2 regions of the Duncaniella sp. genome follow, and region 2 is predicted to be linked to the other one. Evidence: riboswitches for the same ligand, from Rfam matches in the RefSeq annotation. Region 2 holds a riboswitch; the other holds the start of a gene.
The links. A riboswitch is a leader RNA that binds a small molecule or an ion and turns the genes downstream of it on or off. The one in region 2 is predicted to bind thiamine pyrophosphate.
Positions count from the first base shown of each region.

Region 1: it holds a riboswitch for thiamine pyrophosphate, as region 2 does, so the genes downstream of both, K2G41_RS03160 (TonB-dependent receptor plug domain-containing protein) here and thiD (bifunctional hydroxymethylpyrimidine kinase/phosphomethylpyrimidine kinase) in region 2, are expected to answer to the same signal.

Region 1 covers NZ_JAIDBW010000012.1:293,262-305,655, forward strand. The annotation lists gene K2G41_RS03155 (PEP/pyruvate-binding domain-containing protein) at 1-2,900, opposite strand, end outside; TPP riboswitch at 3,164-3,289, shown strand; gene K2G41_RS03160 (TonB-dependent receptor plug domain-containing protein) at 3,280-5,514, shown strand; gene pnuC (nicotinamide riboside transporter PnuC) at 5,572-6,162, shown strand; gene dapF (diaminopimelate epimerase) at 6,307-7,179, shown strand; gene K2G41_RS03175 (LL-diaminopimelate aminotransferase) at 7,339-8,565, shown strand; gene K2G41_RS03180 (glutamine synthetase III) at 8,625-10,814, shown strand; gene K2G41_RS03185 (amidophosphoribosyltransferase) at 10,905-12,394, shown strand, end outside.
Region 2 covers NZ_JAIDBW010000012.1:24,904-37,297, forward strand. The annotation lists gene K2G41_RS02180 (sodium/solute symporter) at 1-152, shown strand, start outside; gene thiH (2-iminoacetate synthase ThiH) at 308-1,417, opposite strand; gene thiC (phosphomethylpyrimidine synthase ThiC) at 1,477-3,180, opposite strand; gene K2G41_RS02195 (thiazole synthase) at 3,297-4,073, opposite strand; gene K2G41_RS02200 (thiamine phosphate synthase) at 4,093-4,740, opposite strand; gene K2G41_RS02205 (thiamine phosphate synthase) at 4,740-5,315, opposite strand; gene thiS (sulfur carrier protein ThiS) at 5,372-5,572, opposite strand; gene thiD (bifunctional hydroxymethylpyrimidine kinase/phosphomethylpyrimidine kinase) at 5,569-6,399, opposite strand; TPP riboswitch at 6,653-6,756, opposite strand; gene K2G41_RS02220 (alpha/beta hydrolase-fold protein) at 6,909-7,577, opposite strand; gene K2G41_RS02225 (GNAT family N-acetyltransferase) at 7,561-8,007, opposite strand; gene K2G41_RS02230 (amino acid adenylation domain-containing protein) at 8,019-9,458, opposite strand; gene K2G41_RS02235 (DUF1846 domain-containing protein) at 9,740-11,206, shown strand; gene K2G41_RS02240 (glycoside hydrolase family 127 protein) at 11,519-12,394, shown strand, end outside.

The DNA.
Region 1 (12,394 bases), 270 kb from region 2:
TCGTAAAGATCAGTCACAGGATCACCCGGCTTGCGTTTTGCATTGGTGTCGATAGTGAAGTAAGCTACTCCGAACGAAGTGAGATTCTGGAAAAAGTGTGTGCCCTGACTCGGTTCGATGCGATAGTTCGGCAGCGAGGACTCTACAATTAATTTTGCTGCGGAAATGGCCGGCCATTTCACGGGGATGCCAAGCGATGTATCGGACGAACCCCATCGTCCCGGTCCGATGAGCACATAACGCTCTTCCCTGTCAAGGAATCCACGGTTGATCTTTTCGATCTCGCGTGCGATCAGCGAATTGTTGGACGATGAGAATTTTTCGGGGCGGACATAGACAACTGTGTTTACACCTTCGATACTTCCATGACCGAGAGCAGTTCCGGATTTGAGCAGCAATTTTTCATCAGGGGTTGACATCAATGCTTCATCCACCGTCTCCTTCCTATCGACAATCGGTCGGATCTGAAGCCAATACAGGCGTCCCTTGTTACTGCTGTTTGGTTCGACCATGCCGGCAAATTCTATTTCGACCGGACGCTGCATGGCTTCTTGACCTGTCGTGAGCATGAAATCCACCGCTTCAGCCAAGGGATATGCCTTGTGTTTAAGAATGTTGTTGAAGGTGACCACGCGACGTCCTTCACCAAAATCGCTATCACGGATCACATTGTCGCGGAAATCAAATGTCGATACCATGTATTTGAGCGCACCTCGCTCAGCCACATCCTGAACGCGAAGTTTGGCCACATTGTAGCCGTCATCAACCTTCAGGTTTGACATTGATTCCGGTTTTTTGATGGGCTGTCCTGAGAGTGAAGTCTCGCGCTCGTCACCTTTCATGTCCAGTGCGTACATTCGTGTCTGTGTGTCGCGCAGGGCCAATGACAGTTCCGATGTCTGGAGGACGTTTTCGGGATGACGCGGAGAAAAGCGGAGGGCAAGACCGCCGTCAACAATGTATTTGCCAAGTCCGACAGCTATTTCAGCCACACCGTCTTCCGGCTTTTCATCGTTGAGGGGATAGTAATTGAGTGAACGGCCTACGCCTGAGAATGAAGGGAAATAGTAGCCCTCTAAATCTTTGCCGACGACTTCCTGAAGTATCACTGCCATTTTCTCCTGATCGATCACGTTGGAGGTTGCTGTCATGTAGGCTTTCGAGTCGGAATAGAACACGGAAGCATACACACCCTTGATGGCACTCGTGACCATCTTGAGCATTTCCTGCGGATCGCTGATCTTGGGCACCATGTAGGTGGAATAGATTCCTGCGAAGGGCTGGTAATGTGAATCCTCAAGCAGGCTTGAACTGCGCACGGCAATAGGCGTATCGACAACTTCGAACAGAGCAAGGAGATCATCCTTGATTCTCCGGGGTAGCTTCCCACGGAGGAAATGGGACAGGATCTCGTCGTCAGGTGCATCGCTCAGGGCTATGGGATAGAGCTTATTACTCTCCATAAATTCATCGAATATATCGGTGCATAGCACTACCGTGCGCGGGATCGTGATTGAAATACCGTCGAAGTTATCGCAGATCGGATTTTTCTTTATGATAGAGTCGATGAATGCCAGACCGCGTCCTTTGCCTCCGAGCGAGCCTTGTCCGATACGAGCGAAATTGGAATAATGGTCGAAACGGTCTTTCTGGAATATGGCGACCACGCCTCGGTTTTTCATCTTACGATACTTCACGATCAGATCGAAAAACAGCTGTCGCACCTGCGGTGCATCTTTGAGATCACGGAAGCGGTGATGTTTGATTACCTCGGCTATCGGGAACATGGCGCGCGAGTAGAGCCAGCGCGAGATGTCGTTGAACGACGCGTGCCAGTAAAGGGCTTCGGCTGGAATGTCGAAGATGTTTTTCTGAAGATCTTTCAGTGATTTTATACGGAAAATCTCTTCGCCGCTTTCGGGATTGCGGATCACGAAGTCACCGAAACCGAAGTTATTGATGATAGCTTTGCCGAGATCAACGGGAAACTTCTTGGAATTTTTATCAATGAATGTGCCGCCGAGTTCAAGCACGTCGTGAGCGTTCTCATTTTCTGAACTTTCGATAATAAGTGGCAGATATGGGTCGCGTTCACGCAGCTCGCGGGCGAGTCTTATGCCTGCCTTGGGATCTTTTTTGCCTTCGCGCTTGAACGAGACGTCGCTGATCACACCGAGGATGTGATCGCTGTAACGGTCATAAAGTTCAAGAGCTTCCTCATAGTCACGGGCAAGCATCACTTTGGGACGTCCGCGCATACGCAACATCTGCTCATGCTCATTGAGAGCCTCGGTAGAAAATTCACGTGACTGCTTGAGGATGAACTTATAAACTATCGGCAGCACTGAAGAATAAAAACGCACCGAGTCCTCCACGAGGAGTATCATCTGCACGCCGACACCGTTTATGTCATTGTCGGCATTCATCTTATCCTCAAGAAGTTTGATTATCGCAAGGAGAAGATCGACATTGCCGAGCCAAGAAAACACATAGTCAATTCCTGAAAAATCCTCTTTGGAAAGTCTGCGTGACACCTCCTGGGAGAAAGGAGTGAGGACAATTATCGGCATGTCGGGATAGTGCTCCCGGATACGGCGCGCGCCTGTAAACGTTTCACTCACGTCGTTGCCGGGCATCATTATGACGAGGTCGAAACTTTTTGTCTTGAGAATTTCGAGACCTTCCGCTGAGTTGAGTGCGCGGGTCACACGGGGAGGCGAGGAGAGGTTGAGGGAGGTGTATTCGAAATACAGCTGTTCCTCCACGCGTCCGTCTTCTTCCATCATGAACGCATCGTAGGCGGATGCTATGAGAAGCACGTTGAAAATGCGCTTCTGCATGAGGTTCTGGAAAGCCGTATCTTTAAAATATAGTTGGCTGAGGGCTTCGTCGTCGGTCATGTATAATTGGAGATATGGGTAAGTTACTTGTCAGCGACAAAATTAAACAAAAATCTTAGATTATCGGGCTGAAGAGATGGAAAAACAATGGTGCGTTAGGATAAATTGCATTAACTGGAATATATTCGCACTTACTTACAAAATTACAATAATAAAATTGATATTCAAAATACAAATTGCTACCTTTGCAGCCGAAATGCAGATCGGATAGTGGAATCTATGTTTAGATTGAATTTGTTCGGCTGTATTTCAGAGAATTAGTTTACATATTTTAGGGGTGTCCGCCTTCTGTCGTGAGTGGCTGTCCGCTCATTGGAGGCAGGTCTGAGATTATACCCTTTGAACCTGATCCGGGTAATACCGGCGTAGAGAAAAAATGATGAAGAGATACCTTCTTCCTGCCCTCCTTGTATCCGGAGGCGTGTGTCCTGTATCCGCTGCTATAGTTGCGGATGAGGAGAGTGACTCATTGAATTTAGTGTTGAATCAGGTGGAGATCGTGGCTAACCGAGCCACGGCAAAGACTCCTATTGCCTTTACGAATGTCACCAAGCGCGAACTCGTAAAGAACAATGACGGCAGGGACATGACTTATCTCCTGCAGATGACTCCGTCAGTCACCACTACCTCCGATGCCGGTGGCGGAGTGGGCTATACGTCGATGAGGATCAGAGGAACGGATGGTTCGCGCATCAATGTCACGGCCAACGGTGTCCCGATCAATAATCCTGAGAGCCATAATGTCTATTGGGTCAATATGCCGGATCTCGCTTCGTCGCTCGGCGATGTGCAGATTCAGCGTGGTGCAGGCACATCGACCAACGGTGCGGGCGCATTCGGCGCGAGTGTGAATATGATAACTGATGCACCGTCCGAAGATCCATACGCTGAACTTTCTGGAGCGTATGGCGCATACAATACCAACCGCCAGACACTGCGTGTCGGGTCGGGGCTGCTCGGAGAACTTTGGAGTTTTGATGCGCGTATAAGTCATCTTGGGTCTGACGGATATATCGACCGTGCGACATCCGAACTATGGAGCTACTTCGGACAGGCTGCCTATTCCGGTTATAATACAAAGGTACGCCTGCTTGCCTTCGGTGGTAAGGAAAAGACTTACATGGCTTGGGACTATGCTTCAAAAGAGCAGATGAAGGAGTTCGGCCGTCGTTACAACCCGTGTGGCGAATATACGGACAAGGATGGCAATGTGGCCTATTATCCTGATCAGTACGATAACTATATCCAGCATCATTTTCAGTTGCTGCTCAATCAGCGTCTTGGCGAGTTCTTCCATCTGAATGCTACCTTGCACTATACTTGTGATGACGGGTATTATGATCAGTACAAGACGAACCGTACACTGGAGGAATACGGACTCGTCCCGTTTGTCGATGCTGACGGTGCTACAATTAAGAAATCAGACCTCATACGTCTCAAAAACAATGTCAATCATTTCGGTGGCGGTCAGCTCAACGTCAATTATGTCCGTGACGGGTGGAATGTGGTGCTCGGTGGTGCGGCTACTGATTTCAAGGGCCATCATTTCGGACAGGTGAAGTGGGTTCGTAATTATGTAGGACCTATTGATCCCTTGCAGAAGTATTATGATAATACCGGCCGAAAGTTTGACCTGAATTTCTTCCTCAGGGCGAATTATGAGATCAACCGACAGTTTTCGGCCTATGCCGACATGCAGTATCGTCATATCCATTATACAATAAAAGGGGCATCAGACAATTGGGACTGGAACATTGCCGCGCCCGCTGTTCTGGATGTGGATCGCCGGTGGAATTTCTTTAATCCTAAGCTCGGACTTAACTATACCTCCGGGAGTCATCGTGCGTTTGCGTCGTGGGCTGTGGCGCAGAAAGAACCTACGCGCGACAATTTCACTGACGGTGATCCTGCTCACAGACCGGAATCCGAACGCCTGAATGATTTCGAAGCCGGATATACTTTCAATCATAAGCTGTTCACCTTAGGTGTAAATCTTTATTACATGCTTTATAAGGATCAGCTTGTGGCCACAGGTGAATTGTCGGATACGGGTAATCCCATAAGCGTAAATGTCCCTGATTCCTATCGTATGGGCGTCGAGTTTCAGGCTGCCCTTCGCCCCTGCCAATGGTTTGACTGGCAGTTCAACCTCACGCTTTCTCGTAACCGCATAAAGAATTTTGTTGAATACATCTACGAGGACGAGTGGACCAATCCTATCTCTTTTGCGCTCGGCGACACTCCGATTGCCTTCTCGCCTGACCTGATTTTCAGTAACGCTTTCAACTTTAATTTCCATGGAGCTGATGCGTCGCTTCAGAGCCGTTATGTCGGAAAGCAGTACATGAACAATGCCAAGAGTGAGGAAGCACGCCTTGACGCATATTTTGTAAGTGATCTTCATCTTGGTTACACGTTCAAGCACCTTCAGGGCATAAAAGAAATGCGCCTCGGCTTATCGGTCTATAATCTGTTTAATAAGAAGTATTTCAACAACGGTTATGCCGGAGCGGGTTATTACGTTGATGGAGGAGAGAAGATCATATATCGTTATGCCGGCTATGCCGCGCAAGCTCCGACCCATGTAATGGCTACGGCAACTCTTCGTTTCTGATATGACCTTGTACTCATCGATATTCTCAATGGAATGTCATAGCCTGTACGTAAAAATATGAATTTCGACAGCATACTTGAAATTTTCGGTTTTACCGTCGGTCTGCTATACCTTTGGTGGGAGTATCATGCCGATGCCAAAGTGTGGCTTGCGTCTGTGATCATGCCTATGATCTCGATGTGGATATATTATTCCAAGGGACTATATGCCGATTTCGGTATAAATATCTACTATCTTGTCATAGCTGTCTATGGTTTCATTGTCTGGACACGCGGATCGGCAGGTACGGCGAAAAAACCTCGCCAGATTACCCATGCATCCATTCCGGTGTGGGGTGGTGCAGTGGCTGCGACAGTGATCCTGTGGATAATGATATGGTGGATTCTCGTTCATTTTACCGATTCCACTGTTCCGGTTGCTGATGCCTTTACCACCGCTCTTTCGATAGTCGGTCTTTGGATGATGGCACGCAAATATGCCGAGCAGTGGCTTGTATGGTTCGTGGTGGATATAGTATGTTCATGTCTTTACTATTATAAAGGTCTGAATTTCTATTGTATCCTCTATGCCGTCTATACTGTCATCGCTTTGCTTGGTTATCGCAAATGGCTGCGTCTCATGAAAGAACAAACTGTTGAACCGTCATGAAAAATACAGCTATGAAATGTTAAAATCTTAAAAGTTGATGATGTTTTGCGAAAAATTGCGTCCAAAACGCTTGTAATTGTAGCAAAATGCTTAACTTTGCATCGATTTCTGATAATTTAACTGTAACAGAAATCACTTTGCATTATGACATCATCCGCTAAGAAAGCCCCGGAGGTGATTAAGTTCACCAAAATGCACGGCATAGGGAACGATTACATATATATTAATTGTATGGAATCAGTCCCCGAAAGGCTGCCTGATCTGGCCATCGAAATGAGCGACCGTCATTTAGGCGTTGGTGGCGACGGAATAGTTCTGATATGCCCATCGGAAATCGCTGACTTCAGAATGAGGATGTTTAACAACGACGGGTCTGAAGCCCGTATGTGTGGCAACGCCTCTCGCTGTATAGCAAAATATGTCCACGACCACGGACTCACTGACAAACAACGCATAAACCTTGAAACCCTTTCGGGTATCAAGGTTTTGTCGCTTAATATGAACGATGAAGGTGAGGTGGAGAGTGTGACTGTCGATATGGGTGAACCGGAACTCGAAGCTGCTTCCGTGCCTGTTGTTACAGCATCTGAGAAAATGATTGAGGAAACAGTCGAGACGTCGTCCGGCTCTGTGAAGGTTACAGCAGTGTCGATGGGCAATCCTCACGGTGTGATTTTTGTTGATCGCATTGAAGATGTGGATTTCGATAAGCTCGGACCGGAACTTGAACATCATCCTATGTGGCCTGACAGGGCTAACATCGAATTTCTCCAGATACTATCACCGTCCGAAGCACGCATGAGAGTGTGGGAGAGAGGTACTGGCGAGACTCTGGCTTGCGGGACAGGGGCATGTGCCTCCGCAGTCGCGGCTGCCTTGACAGGACGTTGTGACCGGAAGGTCACGATCCATCTCCGTGGAGGAGATCTGACCATAGAATGGTGTGCCGACGGCCATGTCATGATGACAGGTAGCGCAACAGAAGTTTTTGAAGGTAATTATTACCGACAACGCTGATCTGATATGATTATCATATAGGTGAATATACCGTGTGTCTTTCCGACGCGGTGGAGTATATTTACCCCGATTAATCATGAAAGGACAGATTGTTTTTTTGTTTCGCAGTCATAATATTTCTAAATTTGTATTCTAATTAAATAATCCTATTGGTAACCAATGTTTAGGATCAACGATAATTTCACGAAACTTCCGGCTTCATATCTTTTCAGTGAAGTCGCCCGCAGGGTCAAGGCTTACTCAGAGTCACATCCCGATGTCGAGATCATCCGTATGGGTATCGGTGATGTCACCCGCCCGTTATGTCCGGCTGTCATTTCCGCGCTTCATGCTGCAGTCGATGATGAAGGGCGAGGGGAGACGTTTCATGGCTACGGCCCGGAACAGGGCTATGCGTTTCTGAGCGAGAAAATCGCTGAGACTGATTATCGCAAGCGAGGCATAGATATTGAACCCGATGAGATTTTTATAAGTGACGGCGCGAAGAGTGATACCGGCAACATCGGAGACATCCTCTCGACCGCAAACATGGTTGCTGTCACAGATCCGGTATATCCCGTCTATGTGGATACGAATGTGATGGCCGGACGTGCCGGAGAGCTTGGTGCTGACGGTCGTTGGAACAGGATAGAATATCTCCCTTGTACGTCAGAAAACTCTTTTGTCCCCTCATTGCCGGTAAATAATCCTGATGTGATCTATCTGTGCTATCCCAATAATCCGACGGGAACCACACTTACACGCGCGCAGCTGAAAGTATGGGTGGATTATTGCAAGGAACATGGTGCACTCCTGCTCTTCGATGCCGCTTATGAGGCATATATCCGTGAGGAAGATGTTCCCCATTCGATATATGAAATAGAAGGAGCAAAGGAAGTCGCCATTGAATTCCGCAGTTTTTCAAAGACGGCAGGTTTCACAGGCATACGTCTCGGCTACACGGTCGTTCCCAAGGCTCTGAAAGGTATGGATGCCAACGGTGAGAAAGTTGCTCTCAACGGCCTCTGGCGTCGTAGGCAGACTACCAAGTTCAATGGTGCGAGCTATCTGACACAGCGTGGAGCGGAAGCACTCTATACACCGGAGGGTCAGCGTCAGATGAAAGAAAGCGTTGACTATTATCTTGAAAATGCAGCCATGCTCCGTGCCGGTCTTGCCGAGGCCGGTTATGAAGTGGTCGGAGGTATAAATTCCCCTTATATATGGCTGAAGACACCCGGAACAATGACATCATGGGAGTTTTTTGATTATCTGCTTGACCGTTATCATATAGTCGGTACGCCCGGCAGTGGATTCGGTCCGGCAGGCGAGGGTTATTTCCGCCTGACAGCGTTCAATACACATGAAAACACTCGCCGTTGTGTTGAGCGTCTGTCCGGAAAATGAGATCAATACATCAACCAATCATAGAATCAAATATTTTTTTAACATAATAACATACAGTTATGTCAAGCTTAAGGTTTAAAGTTGTCGAAGAAGCGTCCAATCGCAAGGCTGTTCCCGTAGATATTCCCAAAGAGCGTCCGCAGGAATATTACGCCAGCAAAGTTTTCAACCGTGCCAAAATGTATGAGTATCTTCCGATTGATACCTACAAGGAACTGATCAACGCCATCGACAACAAGCAGCCTATCTCGCGTAAAGTTGCCGACAGCGTGGCTGAAGGGATGAAGCGTTGGGCCATCGACAATGGCGCACGCCATTACACTCACTGGTTTCAGCCTTTGACCGAAACCACGGCCGAGAAACACGACGGATTCGTCGAGCACGACGGTAAAGGCGGAATGGTCGAGGAATTTTCCGGCAAGCTTCTTGTCCAGCAGGAACCGGATGCTTCAAGCTTCCCTAACGGCGGTATCCGCAACACTTTCGAGGCACGCGGTTATTCGGCGTGGGACATCTCGTCGCCGGCATTCCTCATGGACAATACACTCTGTATCCCCACGATCTTTATTTCATATACAGGCGAGTCGCTTGACTATAAAACCCCGCTTCTGCGCGCGCTTTCAGCCGTTGACAAGGCAGGAACAGCCGTGGCACGTTATTTCGACCCTGAAGTAAAGCATGTGATTTCCAACCTCGGCTGGGAGCAGGAATACTTCCTCGTTGATGAGGCTCTCTATGCCGCACGTCCTGACCTCGTGCTCACCGGACGTACGCTCATGGGTCACGAGTCGGCAAAAAACCAGCAGCTTGAGGACCACTACTTCGGTGCCATCCCCTCACGCGTGGAAGCTTTCATGCTTGATCTCGAAATCGAGGCTCATAAGCTCGGCATTCCTGTGAAAACCCGCCATAATGAGGTTGCTCCCAATCAGTTTGAGCTTGCTCCGATTTTTGAGGAGACAAACCTTGCGAATGACCACAATATGCTGCTCATGTCGCTCATGAGCGAGGTGGCACGCCGTCACAACTTCCGTGTGCTTCTCCATGAGAAACCGTTCGCAGGCATCAATGGCTCTGGCAAGCACAACAACTGGAGTCTCGGTACTGATACGGGTACTCTTCTTTTCGCTCCCGGCAAGACTCCTAAGGAAAATCTCCAGTTCATCACTTTCGTGGCCAATGTAATGGCGGCCGTTCACCGTCACAATGCACTTCTGAAGGCTTCGATCATGTCGGCTACCAACACCCATCGTCTCGGTGCTAACGAAGCTCCCCCCGCCATCATCTCGATTTTCACCGGCAGCCAGCTTGCCGATATTATCAATAAGATCAAGAATTCAGATAAGGACGAACTGATTACACTTGCAGGTAAGGATGAGCTTAACCTCGGTGTGGCTCAGATTCCGGAACTGATGATTGACAATACTGACCGCAACCGCACATCGCCTTTCGCTTTCACCGGTAACCGTTTTGAGTTCCGTGCCGTAGGTTCAAGTGCCAACTGTGCTTCCGCAATGATCGCACTCAACGCTGCCGTGGCCGAACAGCTCGCTGATTTCAAGCAGAAGGTCGATTCCCGTCTTGAAGCTGGTGAGGAGCTCCAGCACGCTCTTCTTGCCGAGATCAAGGCTCTGCTTCTCTACTCTGAGGCTATTCACTTTGACGGTAACGGATATTCCGACGAATGGAAGGAAGAGGCCGCGCGCCGCGGTCTTGACTGCGAGACCAATCCCGCGCTCATCTTTGATGCCTACCTCCGTCCCTCGTCCATAGAGATGTTCCGCAAGACCGGTGTGATGAACCATGTCGAGCTTGAGGCCCGCAATGAGGTGAAGTGGGAGATGTACACCAAGAAAATCCAGATTGAAGCCCGTGTGCTCGGCGATCTCGCTATCAACCATATCATCCCGGTAGCCACCCGCTATCTCTCAATCCTTCTTGACAACATGGTCAAGATCCGCACCCTCTTCCCCGGCGATAAGGGTGAACAGCTTTCGGCTCAGGATTCAGTGACTGTGGAGAAGATCATGCACCACTGCTCTGTCATCAAGGAAGAAGTAGCCAAGATGGTCAATGCCCGCAAGGAGGCAAACAAAATCCCGACAGAACGTGAAAAGGCTCTCGAATACTCGCGCAACGTCGCTCCCTGTCTTGAAGTGATCCGTTATCATATCGACAAGCTCGAACTTATGGTGGACAACGAAATGTGGCCTCTGCCCAAGTATCGTGAACTCCTCTTCATCCGTTGATGATAATCTTACAGGAATAGAATGAAAACTATCACCGCTCTCCGACACTAACTGGTTTCTGAATAGTGCCGGAGGGCGGTTTCCCACAATATGGAGATACTTAAACATGAGTGCGGTGTGGCGATGATACGCCTGCTGAAGCCGCTTGAATACTATAAAAAGAAATACGGCACTTACGCCTACGGTATCAACAAGCTTTATCTTCTTATGGAGAAACAGCACAACCGCGGGCAGGAGGGTGCCGGTATCGGTGTCGTGAAGATGTATTCCGTGCCCGGCCACGAATACGTGTTCCGTGAGCGTGCTCTCGGCAAGGATGCGATTCAGGAGATTTTCGAGACCGTCAAATGTAAGCTTGACAAAGCTGATATCACTGATCACGATGCGGAATGGGTGGAGCGTTATGCTCCATTCCTCGGAGAGATCTATATGGGTCATCTCCGCTATTCGACCACCGGAAAAAGCGGCCTGTCATACTGCCATCCTTTCCTCCGTCGTAACAACTGGCGTTCGCGCAATCTGCTGATGTGTGGCAATTTCAACATGACCAACGTCGATAGGGTGTTTGAGAGTGTGGTTGCCTGCGGGCAGCATCCGCGCATCTACAGTGATACCGTTGTCCTTCTCGAACAGCTCGGCGATGCTCTTGATAAGGAAAATCACCGCATCTACCGTCAGTATCGTGACTCGATGGACGGTCAGAAGCTTACCGCGACGATAGAGGATAATCTTGACATGAAGCGTGTGCTTTCAGCCACTGCTCCGCAGTGGGACGGTGGTTTCGTCATCTGTGGTGCTACGGGATCGGGTGATATGTTCGCTCTTCGTGACAGTCATGGTATCCGTCCGGCCTTTTATTATCATGATGACGAGGTGGTGGTACTCGCCTCCGAGCGTCCTGTCATCCAGACTGTTTTCAATGTGGCGCGTCGTGATGTCCGCGAACTTGTGCCCGGAAGTGCGTTGATTGTGACTAAAGCGGGTCAGATTTCCGTTACAGACGTACTCGGTGAGGGTGAGAACCAGCGTTGCTCCTTCGAACGTATATATTTCTCGCGCGGAAGTGATGCCGATATCTATCGTGAGCGCAAGCGTCTCGGCGAGAATGTGGTTCCGGCTATAATGAAGAGTATCGGAGGTGATCTTGACCATTCGGTGTTCTCGTTTATACCGAACACCGCCGAAGTAGCGTTTATCGGTATGATAAGCGGTCTGATGTCGGAACTCGACAGGCGCAAGATGCAGGAGATCCTTGATGCGCAGAAGGCTGGACGGCTTGATGCGGCGACGCTTGACAGGATTATGAACCGTGATCTGCGGGTCGAGAAGGTTGCCATCAAGGACATCAAGCTCCGTACGTTCATAGCCGAAGGTGAGGCGCGCAATGATCTTGCGGCGCATGTCTATGACGTGACCTACGGAATTGTGGAAAACGTGGTGGATAATCTTGTCGTGATCGACGACAGTATCGTGCGCGGTACCACTCTCAAGCAGTCCATCCTCAAGATGCTTGACCGCCTGCATCCGCGCAAGATCGTCGTGGTCTCCTCGTCGCCTCAGGTCCGTTATCCCGATTACTA
Region 2 (12,394 bases):
GCATGGTTGCCATAAGTCTTATGGATAAGGCTTCGGAAGAGCGTGCGTCCATGAATGTCATCAAGAGCAAGATGTCAGTCAGCGTGCAGCTTGCTTGGCTTGCTCTCGCCATAGTCATGATCAGTCTCTACATCTTCTTCAACGGACATTGATCGGTGTTTTGGTGTAATTGTACTATTGCGCTAAAAATCATGGACAAGAAAATGCAGCCTCCAAAACGGGGGCTACATTTTCTTGTCTATATTCTGACATTGTGAAGTATCAGACGTGGATTATTCGTTCCGTTTATCCGGTTAACGTGCCCGGTTCAGTCAAACACTTTGTCCCAGTCTTTCCAGACGGCTTCATAGCCGAGGCGGCGGATATCGGCGGCGACAGCTTCCGGAGAGCGCGGATCAGAGACCTCGAATTGCTCCAATGCATCAGGTGTGGATACGTAGCCTCCCGGTTCGGTCTTGCTTCCGGCACTCATGGATGTCACTCCGAGTTTCATCATGTTGGCTCTGAATGCCGGATCTTCACGGGTGGAGTAGGAGATATCTACGTCATGATCAAAGATTCGGAAAGCAAAGGTCACTTGGGCAAGTTCGCGGTCGGTCATGACCACTTTCGGCTGATAGCCTCCCTCGGCGGGACACATGCGCGGGAAGTTGACGCTATAGCGTGTACGCCAATAATTTTTCCTCAAATAGCGCAGATGACGGGCGAGCATGGTCAGATCTGTACGCCAGTCTTCCAGTCCGATGAGCACACCCATACCGATCTTGTGGACACCGGCCTGACCCATGCGGTCGAAACCGTTGACACGCCAGTCGAATATGGATTTCATTCCCTTGGGGTGATAGTTCCTGTAGTTCGCCGCATTGTATGTCTCCTGAAAACATACCACACCGTTGAGGCCGCTTTTGACGAGGCGCGCATAGTTCTCGGTTTTCATAGGCATGACCTCGATGGTGAGATTGTTGAAGTAAGGACGGCATACGTGGAGCACTTCCTCAAGATAATCCACACCGTTGAGCGTTGGAAACTCACCGGAAACTATGAGAAGATTCTCGAATGGTCCAAGCCTGCGGATGGCCTCACACTCGGCTTTGACCTGATCCATTGTCAGAGTGACGCGTTCGAGAGGATTACTGTGGTTGAATCCGCAATAGACGCAGTGGTTTGTGCAGGCATTGGAGACATACATGGGGATGTACATGGATATCGTTTTGCCGAAGCGTTCGAGAGTGTAGCGGTGGCTCAGTTGCGCCATTTCTTCAAGAAACGGAGCCGCTGCCGGAGAGACGAGAGCCATGAAATCCTCAATGCTGAGGTGGTCTTTCCTCAAAGCTGCGCGGACATGGGACGCGTTGCGCGACAGAATGAAATCTGTAGTCTCATCCCAGTTATATTTTTTCAGTTCGTCTGAAAACATAGTCGTGTAGGGTTGGATATTGAAACCGTAGGCCGATGATATTCGATAACCGGCCGCCGTTATTTAGCGCAGTCATCAACGAGTTTCTGAGTAATGCGCATTGCACAGAAATTCGGACCGCACATTGTGCAGAAGTGATCATCGTCATCCTTGTGGCTCTCGACGTAGTACTGACGTGCACGTGCGGGATCGAGCGAAAGGTTGAATTGATCCTTCCAGCGGAATTCGAAGCGGGCTTTGCTCATGGCGTCGTCGCGCACCTGCGCACCGGGATGTCCTTTGGCTAAGTCAGCTGCATGGGCCGCTATCTTATATGTGATGACACCGTTACGGACATCCTCAAGATTTGGGAGTGCAAGATGTTCTTTCGGGGTGACATAGCAGATCATGGCTGTGCCCATCCATGCAATCTGAGCCGCACCGATGGCTGATGTGATGTGGTCATAGCCGGGAGCGATGTCCGTGGTCAGAGGACCGAGGGTATAGAAGGGAGCTTCATGACACTTCTCGATCTGACGGTCCATATTCTCGCGGATCTTGTGCATGGGCACATGACCCGGACCTTCGATAAGTACCTGAACATTGTGTCTCCATGCTATCTCTGTCAGCTCTCCGAGCACATCGAGTTCAAGGAACTGCGAGCGGTCATTGGCATCATGGATAGATCCGGGACGCAGGCCGTCGCCGAGCGATACGGCAACGTCGTAGGCGGCAAGGATCTCGCATATCTCATCAAAATGAGTGTAGAGGAAGTTCTCGCAGTCATGTATCACTGCCCAACGGGTCATGATGGATCCACCGCGCGACACGATTCCGGTCAGACGTTCCTGCACCATTTCTGCATGAGCGCGGAGCGCACCGGCATGGATCGTGAAGTAATCCACACCCTGCTCGGCCTGCTCTATGAGGGTGTCACGATAGATTTCCCATGTCAGATCTTCCACACGGCCATTGACTTTTTCAAGAGCCTGATATACCGGTACAGTGCCGACCGGGACGGGACAGTTGCGGATGATCCACTCGCGTGTCTCGTGGATGTTGTCGCCTGTCGAGAGGTCCATGAGTGTATCACCTCCCCAGTAGCAGCTCCAGACAGCTTTGCTGACCTCCTCTTCGATTCCCGACGAGAGGGCGGAATTTCCGATGTTGGTGTTGAGCTTCACTAGGAAGTTACGTCCGATGATCATGGGTTCGGCCTCCGGGTGATTTATATTGGCCGGAATTACCGCGCGTCCGGCAGCCACTTCCTCGCGTACGAATTCAGGAGTGATATGAGTCTTTATGCCGAGAGCTTCGGCATTGTTGTTCTCACGGATGGCCACATATTCCATCTCAGGAGTGATGATACCTTGACGTGCGAGAGCCATTTGCGTTATCTTACGTCCATCAGCTGCACGGCGGGGTGAGTAGCGGTGGGCGAAACGGATCGGATCAAGGGTCGCGTCAGCCTCGCGCATACGTCCGTAGTCCGAGGTAATGTGAGGTAATTGTTCGAGATCGTCGCGGCGGCTGATCCACTCCTCGCGTAGGCGCGGGAGGCCACGGTTGATGTCGATTTCAACGTCAGGATCGGTATAAACGCCGCTTGTATCATATACATAGACAGGTGCGTTCTGACGGGTCATGCGTTCGCCGTCGATCACTTTGACAGTTGGTGTGAGATTGACACGTCGCATGGCCACGCGGATTGGATGAAGCTGACCGTCGATATATACTTTTTCTGAACCCGGATAGGAGTTCACGTCAATATTTTCAATTTTCATGTGAAAAATGTGATAGGATTGGAGAAAAATGTGTGGTGAGGAATGGTGAGGAGTGGAGTTATGGAAGGGTATGAGCCGTTCTGTCCGTAGGGTAGGGCAGATTTTATTGCGGCTGCTTAGAGATTCAGAAATTCAGTAAGAGGACTTGTTGCAGATGCTGAATCGGAAACCGTACCCAGTCCGGCGAGATAGGCTTTGCGTCCGGCTTCGACTGCAAGACGGAAGGCTACGGCCATCTCCACCGGATCACCTGCTACCGCGATTGCTGTGTTGACAAGCACGGCATCAGCACCCATTTCCATGGCTTCAGCTGCGTGGGATGGTGCGCCGAGTCCTGCATCGATCACCACCGGTACACGACTCTCACGGATAATGATCTCGATGAAATCGCGTGTGCGGAGACCTTTGTTTGTTCCTATTGGTGCTCCGAGAGGCATGACGGCGGCAGTACCGACTTCTTCGAGTCGCTTACAGAGCACGGGATCTGCCTGAATGTAAGGAAGAACCTTGAAGCCTTGTCTGGCAAGAATCTCGGTAGCCTTCAGTGTCTCGACCGGGTCGGGCAGAAGATACTTCGGATCAGGATGAATTTCAAGTTTTATGAAATCAGTCCCGAAACAGTCACGGGCGAGATTGGCTGCGAGGACTGCTTCGTCGGCGGTGCGGACGCCCGACGTGTTGGGGAGAAACTGGACATGATCACGGTTGATGTGTCGGAGCATATCGTCCTCCTCCTCGTTCTGCATGTCGATGCGTTTCATTGCCACTGTGATCATTTCGGACCCCGATGCAAGGATAGATTCGAGCATAAGGGGGTTGGAGGAAAATTTTCCCGTTCCTACAAAGAGGCGTGACGTGAATGATTTTCCTCCGATGGTTAAAAGGTCTTTCATCTAAATTTTATATGAGGGGTTAACTTTCTTTTCGTTTCTGGAATGCCTCATGCAGCCGTGCCAGCACCTGCCGGGTATAGTCAACCGGATCTGGAGCGTTTATGATCGCACCGCTCATCGCAACTCCGTTGATTCCGGTAGCCATGAGGTCATCAATATCATCAATGGTTATTCCACCGATGGCTACTATCGGGAGGAGGATGTCGGCATCGCGGGTCTCTTTCACGATCTGTCTGTAGCCATCAAGCCCGATCACAGGCGACAGTTTGGCCTTGGTGGAGGTGTAGCGGAACGGACCGAGGCCGACGTAATCGACATCCCAGCCTTTGAAAGCCTTTATGTCGGCAGCAGTGTTGGCCGTACATCCTATGATGGCCTCTGCCCCCATTGTCTCGCGTGCGAGGAGTGGATTCATGTCATCCTTCCCAAGATGCACACCGTGGACTGACATTTCCATGGCAAGCTCAACACGGTCGTCGAACACGAGAAAAGCTTCGTGTTCCTGACACATAGGTATGATTTCGAGTGCAGTCTGGCGAAATTCCTCATCGGTCGCATCTTTCAAGCGGAGTTGAATCCATTTGCAGCCGCCTTCGAGAGCCATCTGCACTTCTTCTGCTATCGAATACTTTTCAGAAGGGTGGGTTATGAATTGAAGCATAGTAATTAAAGATTTTTCAATTGTTTGACAAAGCGTGACATTTCGCTTGCCCCCGCGCTCCACGGGAGAGCTCCGAGCATAGCAAAACCACTGAAATTGTAACGTTTCAGCTCCCCGATGCGTTCAGGTGTCACGCCTCCAAGTGCGATGACAGGCATTTCTATGCCCGAAAGTCCTGCAAGATCATCTCCGGTAAAGGCCGATGAGTAACCCCGCTTTGAGATACTGTCGAAAATCGGACTGAGCGTCACATAAGCATAAGTCTGATCGGACTTGATTTCGGCGATAGAATGACACGACCGGCTCAACGGGCCTGAGTAGGAGTCAGGCGCAGCCGGACAGCGATGGTTCAGGTGCAGACATCCAAGGGTGAAAACGTTCGTAAGATCAAAATGGCTGTGAAGCACTATACGGCCATGCAGATCCGAAGGTAGAGCCTCGATTAAGCCGAGTAGCTCATCACGCGTCGCGGAAGGGTGCCGGAGATGGACTCGGTCCCATCCGCCATCAAGTATGGCACGGATCTCGCCGACCTCGTTGCGTGGATCGGAAATTTCAGGTGTTATTGCTATTTTCAGCATGGCGGATGGAAGATCTGGGGTTATAATTTGGTTTAGACCGGAGAGACTCGTGGCGTTCAGCCTCCGTAGAAGGCTTTGATGATCACAATGCGGTCACCGTCGGCGAGCGGTGTTGCCGGACGGGCGGCTACCGGGATGACTGTGCCGTTGAGTGCCGTGGCTATACCTTGCGGAGAGATGTTCCTTAGTTCAAGCGCGTTCTGGAGCGTCGAATTTTCAGGAAGTTCAAAAATCACATCGTTTATAGAAATTTTCATGATTTCGGACGGTTAGGGTTGAAATTTTTCAGGCGACGGGGTGAGAAGAAATGATTCAGTGGACCGTGGCCCTTTCCAGTGCTTACGAATGATCCCTCTTTGAGGGCATTGGTGACATAGAGTTTTGCCAGACGCACAGAATCCGTGAGACTATTGCCGACAGCAAGATAAGAGGCTACGGCCGACGAGAGGGTACAGCCTGTTCCGTGGGTGTTGCGGGTGCTGACTGCATCCGCACGGAGTTCAAGCAGGTTCTTGCGACCGTCTGTGGAAAGAATATCAGTCTTGAAGTCAGTCGCTTGACTGTCACCGCCGGTGATGAGTACGTTGCGGCATCCCATTTCGTGAAGGATCTCGATCTGCTTTACCGGATCATTCTCACCTGTAAGCTCACGCGCTTCGTCGAGGTTGGGAGTGACGAGAGTGGTAATGGGGAATATCCGTTTCACAATAATGTCGATAGCCTCTCTTTCAAGGAGCGATGTACCTGATGAGGAAAGCATTACCGGATCGAGGACAATGTTGTCAGGATGGTATCTGTCGAGGCTGTCGGCCACCGTGGAAGCTATCTCTGCGCTACACAGCATCCCGATTTTCACTGCGAGTGGAGGGATATCGGTCATTACCATATCGATCTGTTCGGCAACCATAGCGGTTGGGACGGGCATAACGGCTCGGACACCGGTGGTGTTCTGTGCGGTTATGGCTGTTATAGCCGACATGGCGTAGCATCCGATGGCCGATATTGTCTTGATGTCGGCTTGTATGCCTGCTCCACCGGAAGGATCAGAGCCTGCTATTGTGAGTACCGGATAGTAAGTTCGCATTGGTTTCAGATAATGATGGTTTTGATTCGGTCATGACAGGTGACTGCATGACGGAAGATTGCCGGAAAATATGGTTGAGACGGAGTCTGTGCCATATCCGACAAAGCGATACATGAATGAAATGCAGAATTGAAATGTATAGTCCTCACGAAAAACTGACCGCCCTTTTCTCAGAATGGAAAGTCATTAGACCTACAGGATCGTAATGACTGTCGGATGAATTGCCGGCCACATAAATGAAAGTGCCGGATTCAGCAAGGACTTGTGCAATCCCTTCGGCGGTACTAACCGCATCAGGTTCGGAGGGTATCATCTCAGCGTCCACATCATACGGTGTACGCACCCCTTTGTCGCTGCAAAGATAAAGCTTAAAATTTTAAAAAGCAAATGAACTGATGCAAACTTATCACTTATCACGGAACATTGAAACATTTGTTATTAAACACCCTCCTGATCTTTTGATCTTTTTTGGATGTTTCGGAGTGATATGGATGTAGTTTAGACGACTGTCAGGAATAAAGTGCCGCGAATGCTTTTTCGAGCCTTGGGATGGGATCTGAGTAATGATTACCCGGCACGCTCTGAAATTCGGTTGTGATTCCTGCCTTACGAAGTATGGCGACAATCTCCTGTGTGTCCGTCCCGACGGACTGGAATGCCTTTACTTTTGATTTTGGCTCCTGATCACCCAGCAGGAAATATCCTTTGCCGGTTTTTTCGGGAATGGGTCTGTTTTTCATCCAGTCAAGGAAGCCTTCGTACCAGAACGAGCCTGAAAGGGAGGCGATGTTTACGAACGTGTCGCACAGCATCCACTGCCACAGGGCGAATAAACCTGACATGGAGACACCAACCAGACTACGCTCAACGCTTCCGTTCATTCCTAACGCGGATTCCACTCGTGGAATGACAGTCTGCTGCAATAACCGGAGAAATTCAGGCGATTCACCTTTGAAATCAGGACTTCCTTTCGGGACACCTTTAGCCGGCCACGGACTGAACACATTCTGCCAGTCCATTCCGGTTACCGCGACGATGGTTGTGCCGTATATTCCGGAGGCAGGTTCAATCCATCCGGCAAGCATATCCATCGGATAAAGTATGTAGGCAATTTTGTCCTTGCTGTGCGGAGTGCTGCAAAGACAATGCAAGTCGTTTATATCAATTGTCTGTGTCATAATATTTCATCATATCTGGCATATCTTTGAAACCAAGTGACGTATAGACTGGTTTACCGTCGGCCGTCGATTCAAGATAGATCTTTCCACAGCCGCGTCTCTTGGCTTCTTCAATCAGATGGGTTACAATGAGGTGGGCAACACCTCTGTTGCGGAACGCCTCACGGACATAGATGTTCATGAGGTACGCGCATCGTCCGGATGGATTGTCCGGTGATGGAAGCTCATCCGTCAGGCATACACCCCCGCATCCGTATTCTTCTCCGTCACATTCCGCCACGAAAGCGAGATGTGAATCATCAGCGATGTGCTTACGGTAATACTGCCGGTTGGCCACGAGGAGTCGCGGATGAGCTTCCTCTCCGAATACATTCCGGATCACCTCTATGCGCCAACGCATGAGGGAGGGCAGGGCTTTTATCTGCTTCAAGGTAATGCCCATCACACACCGCCTTCCTTCATCACTACCGGAAGAGCCTCGACATCAACCTTACCGCGCTTGGTGACAGGTATGCTGTGGATCCTGATAAAGAATTCAGGGATCATGAAGTCTGTCAGACGGTCGGCAAGCCATTTCCTGACATCGTGAAGTTTACAATTTTCCTTGGGGATGATGTAGGCCGTCAGATAATGCAGGCCGTTGTCGTCAAGGAAAGCACGTACGACTCCACGCTCTACTTCAGGGCAAGTGTTGAGCACGTTCTCGACCTCCTCCGGTTCTACTCGCTTTCCGAGGATCATCACCTGATTGTCGCGCCGGTGGAGGAAGGCGAGATTGCCGTCGGGGAGCACATAGCCGAGGTCACCGCTGCGATACATGCGTGTGCCGTCAGGGAGAGTGACAAAGTTTTTCTGTTCGGGCGGGTTTCCGAGGTAACCTCGGCTCACACCCTCGCCGAAAATACATATTTCACCGATCTGTCCTTGGGGGAGTTCGTTCATGTCCTTATCCATGATCTTGACCTCGACACCTTTCACCGCCTTGCCTACCGGGAAAGTGCCGTCGTCAAGCGGTTCGGCATTGTCAACACGGAAGTAGTTGGAGCAGACGGTTGTTTCCGACGGACCGTAAGTGTTGTAGATCTTCACGCCTTTGTCGCGCAGATTGGTGATATAACTGCCGCGGATCACGTCGCCGCCGCTGATTATCAGCTTGATCGATTTCGGTATCTCAGGAAGTTTGTTCATCTCGGCGATCAGGTAAGGGAAGCCGTCAATGATCGTCACCCCATGACGCTCTACAAATTTCATTAGTCCTTGAAGCGAACCGTTATGGATCGGAGATGAGGGTATGCAGACGGCAGCTCCGTTGAGCAGCGTGGTATAGACCTCCTCAACAAATATGTCAAACGAACATACTGAATACTGGAGCATAATGTCGCCCGGCCCTGTATGAAATTCAGCCTCGAAAGCCTCGGAATAATTGACGACTGAGTGATTCTCGACAACGACTCCTTTAGGCTTGCCGGATGTGCCGGAGGTATAGAGCACGTAGGCAACGCCATCGGGCGTAGAGCGGTCAGTCATTTCATGCTGTGCGGGTTTGAGATGGCGACAATAGTTGTCTGTTATGATCAGATCCACTCCTGCTGTCTGCATCATGTAGTCGATACGTTCCTGCGGGAGCGACGGTTCGGCGGGAATGTAGGCCGCTCCGCTTTTGAGTACGGCAAGCATGGCGGCGATCTGTTCCGCACCGTGGTGCATCACGATTCCGACAAAGGCCGGTCTGCGGTCATAGAATTTGGCGAGTATGGCATCCGTCATGGCGTCGAGTTCTGAAAATGTAAGCGTCCGGTCATCTTCTATGATAGCTGGGGCGGAGGGGTATTTCTCCACCATGTCCCTGAATCGGGAGTAGATTGTTCGTTTGTTATCCATGTATAATAGTCTGTTTTTATATAATAAGGTCTTGATGGGAGGACTTGTTCATCTGCTTGCGTAGATGTCTGACTTTGGGGTGATGTGGTTTATGAGTCAGGGTAGGGGAGAGGGATTGTCAATATAATAATTATAATATAATAAGGTGGTACAGTTTCGGTCGGCAGAAAGCTGTCCTGATTATAAATTGATGGTAATAAAGGCGTTGGTGTTTCGAGGAGAAATTTTTATCTTTTGGCCTTTGCTTGTTCGGACAAAAAATACTAATTTTGTAATCCGTTATGAAATACGGTTTTGACAACGAGAAATATCTCAAAATTCAGTCCGAACACATCAAGGAGCGCATAGCTCAGTTCGGCAACAAGCTTTATCTTGAACTTGGAGGAAAATTGTTTGATGACCACCACGCCAGTCGTGTCCTCCCCGGTTTTCAGCCTGACAGTAAGCTGCGTATGCTAAGCCAGCTCAGCGATCAGGCAGAAATAGTAATCGTCATCAGTGCTCTCGATATCGAGAAAAATAAGGTTCGCAACGATCTCGGTATCACCTACGACATGGATGTCCTGCGTCTGCGCGAAGAATTTCAGAAGCGCGGGTTTCTTGTAGGATCAGTCGTGATTACGCATTACAACGGCCAGAGCAGTGCCGATGCTTTCCGTCAGAGACTTGAGCGTATGGGTATCACCACCTATTATCACTATACTATCGAGGGTTATCCTACCAACGTGGCTCTGATTGATTCAGATGAAGGTTTCGGACGTAACGACTATGTGGAGACCTCCCGTCCGCTCGTGATCGTGACTGCGCCCGGTCCGGGTAGCGGCAAGATGGCTGTTTGTCTCAGCCAGCTATACAATGAACACAAGCGTGGTGTCGAGGCTGGATATGCCAAATTCGAGACATTCCCGGTGTGGAGTCTTCCGCTCAAACATCCGGTAAATATCGCCTACGAAGCTGCTACGGCTGACCTCAATGATGTCAATATGATCGATCCCTTCCATCTGGAGGCTTACGGAAAGACAGCTATCAACTACAACCGTGACATAGAGATCTTCCCTGTGCTCAACGCACTTTTCGAAGGAATCTATGGTAAGAACCCCTATAAATCTCCTACGGATATGGGTGTTAATATGGTTGGATTCTGTATCAATGATGATGAAGTGTGTTGCCGTGCCTCAAAGGATGAGATCATCCGTCGCTACTACACAGCTCTCAATCATTTTGCCCAAGGCGAGGACAACGAGGGTGAGGTCAATAAGATCGCTTTGCTGTTCAAGCAGGCTAAGATCGACACGTCATACCGCAAGCCGACTGTGGCTGCACGTGAGCGTGCCGAGCGCAGTGGTGTACCCTGTTCGGCCATAGAACTTGCCGACGGAACCATCATCACTGCCGAAACCAGTGCGCTTCTCGGTCCGAGCGCGGCTCTGATCCTTAACGCCGTGAAGTATCTTGCTGGAATCGATCATTCGATCAAGCTGATCCCTCAGGCAATGATCGAGCCGATACAGAACACGAAAATCAATTATCTGCGCAGCGTCAACCCGCGTCTTCATACGGATGAGGTGCTCGTGGCTCTTTCGGTGTTGAGCACCCGCGATGAAAATTGCCGCCGGGCGCTCGAAAAACTCCCTGAGCTGAACGGCTGTCAGGTTCATTCGACTGTGATGCTCGGCGAGGTCGATCACAAAATATTCAAGAAACTCGGTGTGGGTCTGACCTGTGACCCTGCAAAAAAGAAAAAATAGAAATTTCCAAGGTTAAAAACTCCTGAGGAATCCCAAAAGACCGTCTAATGTCAGTATAGCTTATCGTGAGGCAGCTATACTGACATTTTTTTACATGTACCTCTGAAACGGGGTGGGAATCTGCATGCTTTTGGATTTTGTCATTATTAACATGCGTCTGATTTTTAATAAATGTAGCATATTCAAAGAATTTTGTTGTTAAAAAACATATACTTATTGTAATTATTAAATTAAAATCAACTGAAAGTTGGAAGTATGGTATTATTTCTTTAACTTTGTAATCTAAATTCCTATATCTAATCCCAACTGATTATGTTTCAAAGATTTAATACCATTGTTTCCTGTGCATTGATTTCGCTTGGCGCGTTTGCGCAGGGAGGAGGACTTACCGACACATCGGACAGCCGTCATGCAGTCATGACAAATACCCCGCTCGGTGCTGTGAAATGGACCGGAGGTTTCTGGGGTGACCGCTTCGATGTATATAGCGGAACTTCACTTCAAAGCATGTGGGACACATGGTGTAATCCCGACGTGTCACACGGTTTCAGAAACTTCGAGATTGCAGCCGGAACTAAGGAAGGAGAGCATTGGGGACCTCCGTTCCACGACGGTGATATGTACAAGTGGCTTGAGGCTGTCGCAGCCGTGTATGCTGTCAATAAAGATCCGAAACTTGATGCCATAATGGATCAGTTCATCGAGCAGGTTGTGAAAGCGCAGCGTGCCGACGGCTATATCCATACTCCCGTGATTATCGACGAGCGCAACAGAGGTGTCGATACGCATGCTCACCACAAGGAGCAGACCGTCATCGGTACGAAAGTTGGTGGCGAGGATGAGAAAGGTGCTTTCGCCAACCGTCTGAACTTCGAGACCTACAACCTCGGTCACCTGATGATGGCCGGTATCGTCCATAAGAGAGCCACGGGCAAGACCACGCTTTTCGATGCTGCCGTAAAGGCCACAGACTTCCTCTGTGAATTTTACGAGACAGCTTCCGCCGAGCTTGCACGCAATGCCATCTGCCCCTCGCACTATATGGGCGTGGTGGAGATGTATCGTGAGACCGGTAATCCCCGCTATCTCGATCTCGCAAACAATCTTATAAATATCCGCGGTCTGGTGGAGAACGGTACGGATGACAATCAGGACCGTATCCCGTTCCGCGATCAGTATAATGCAATG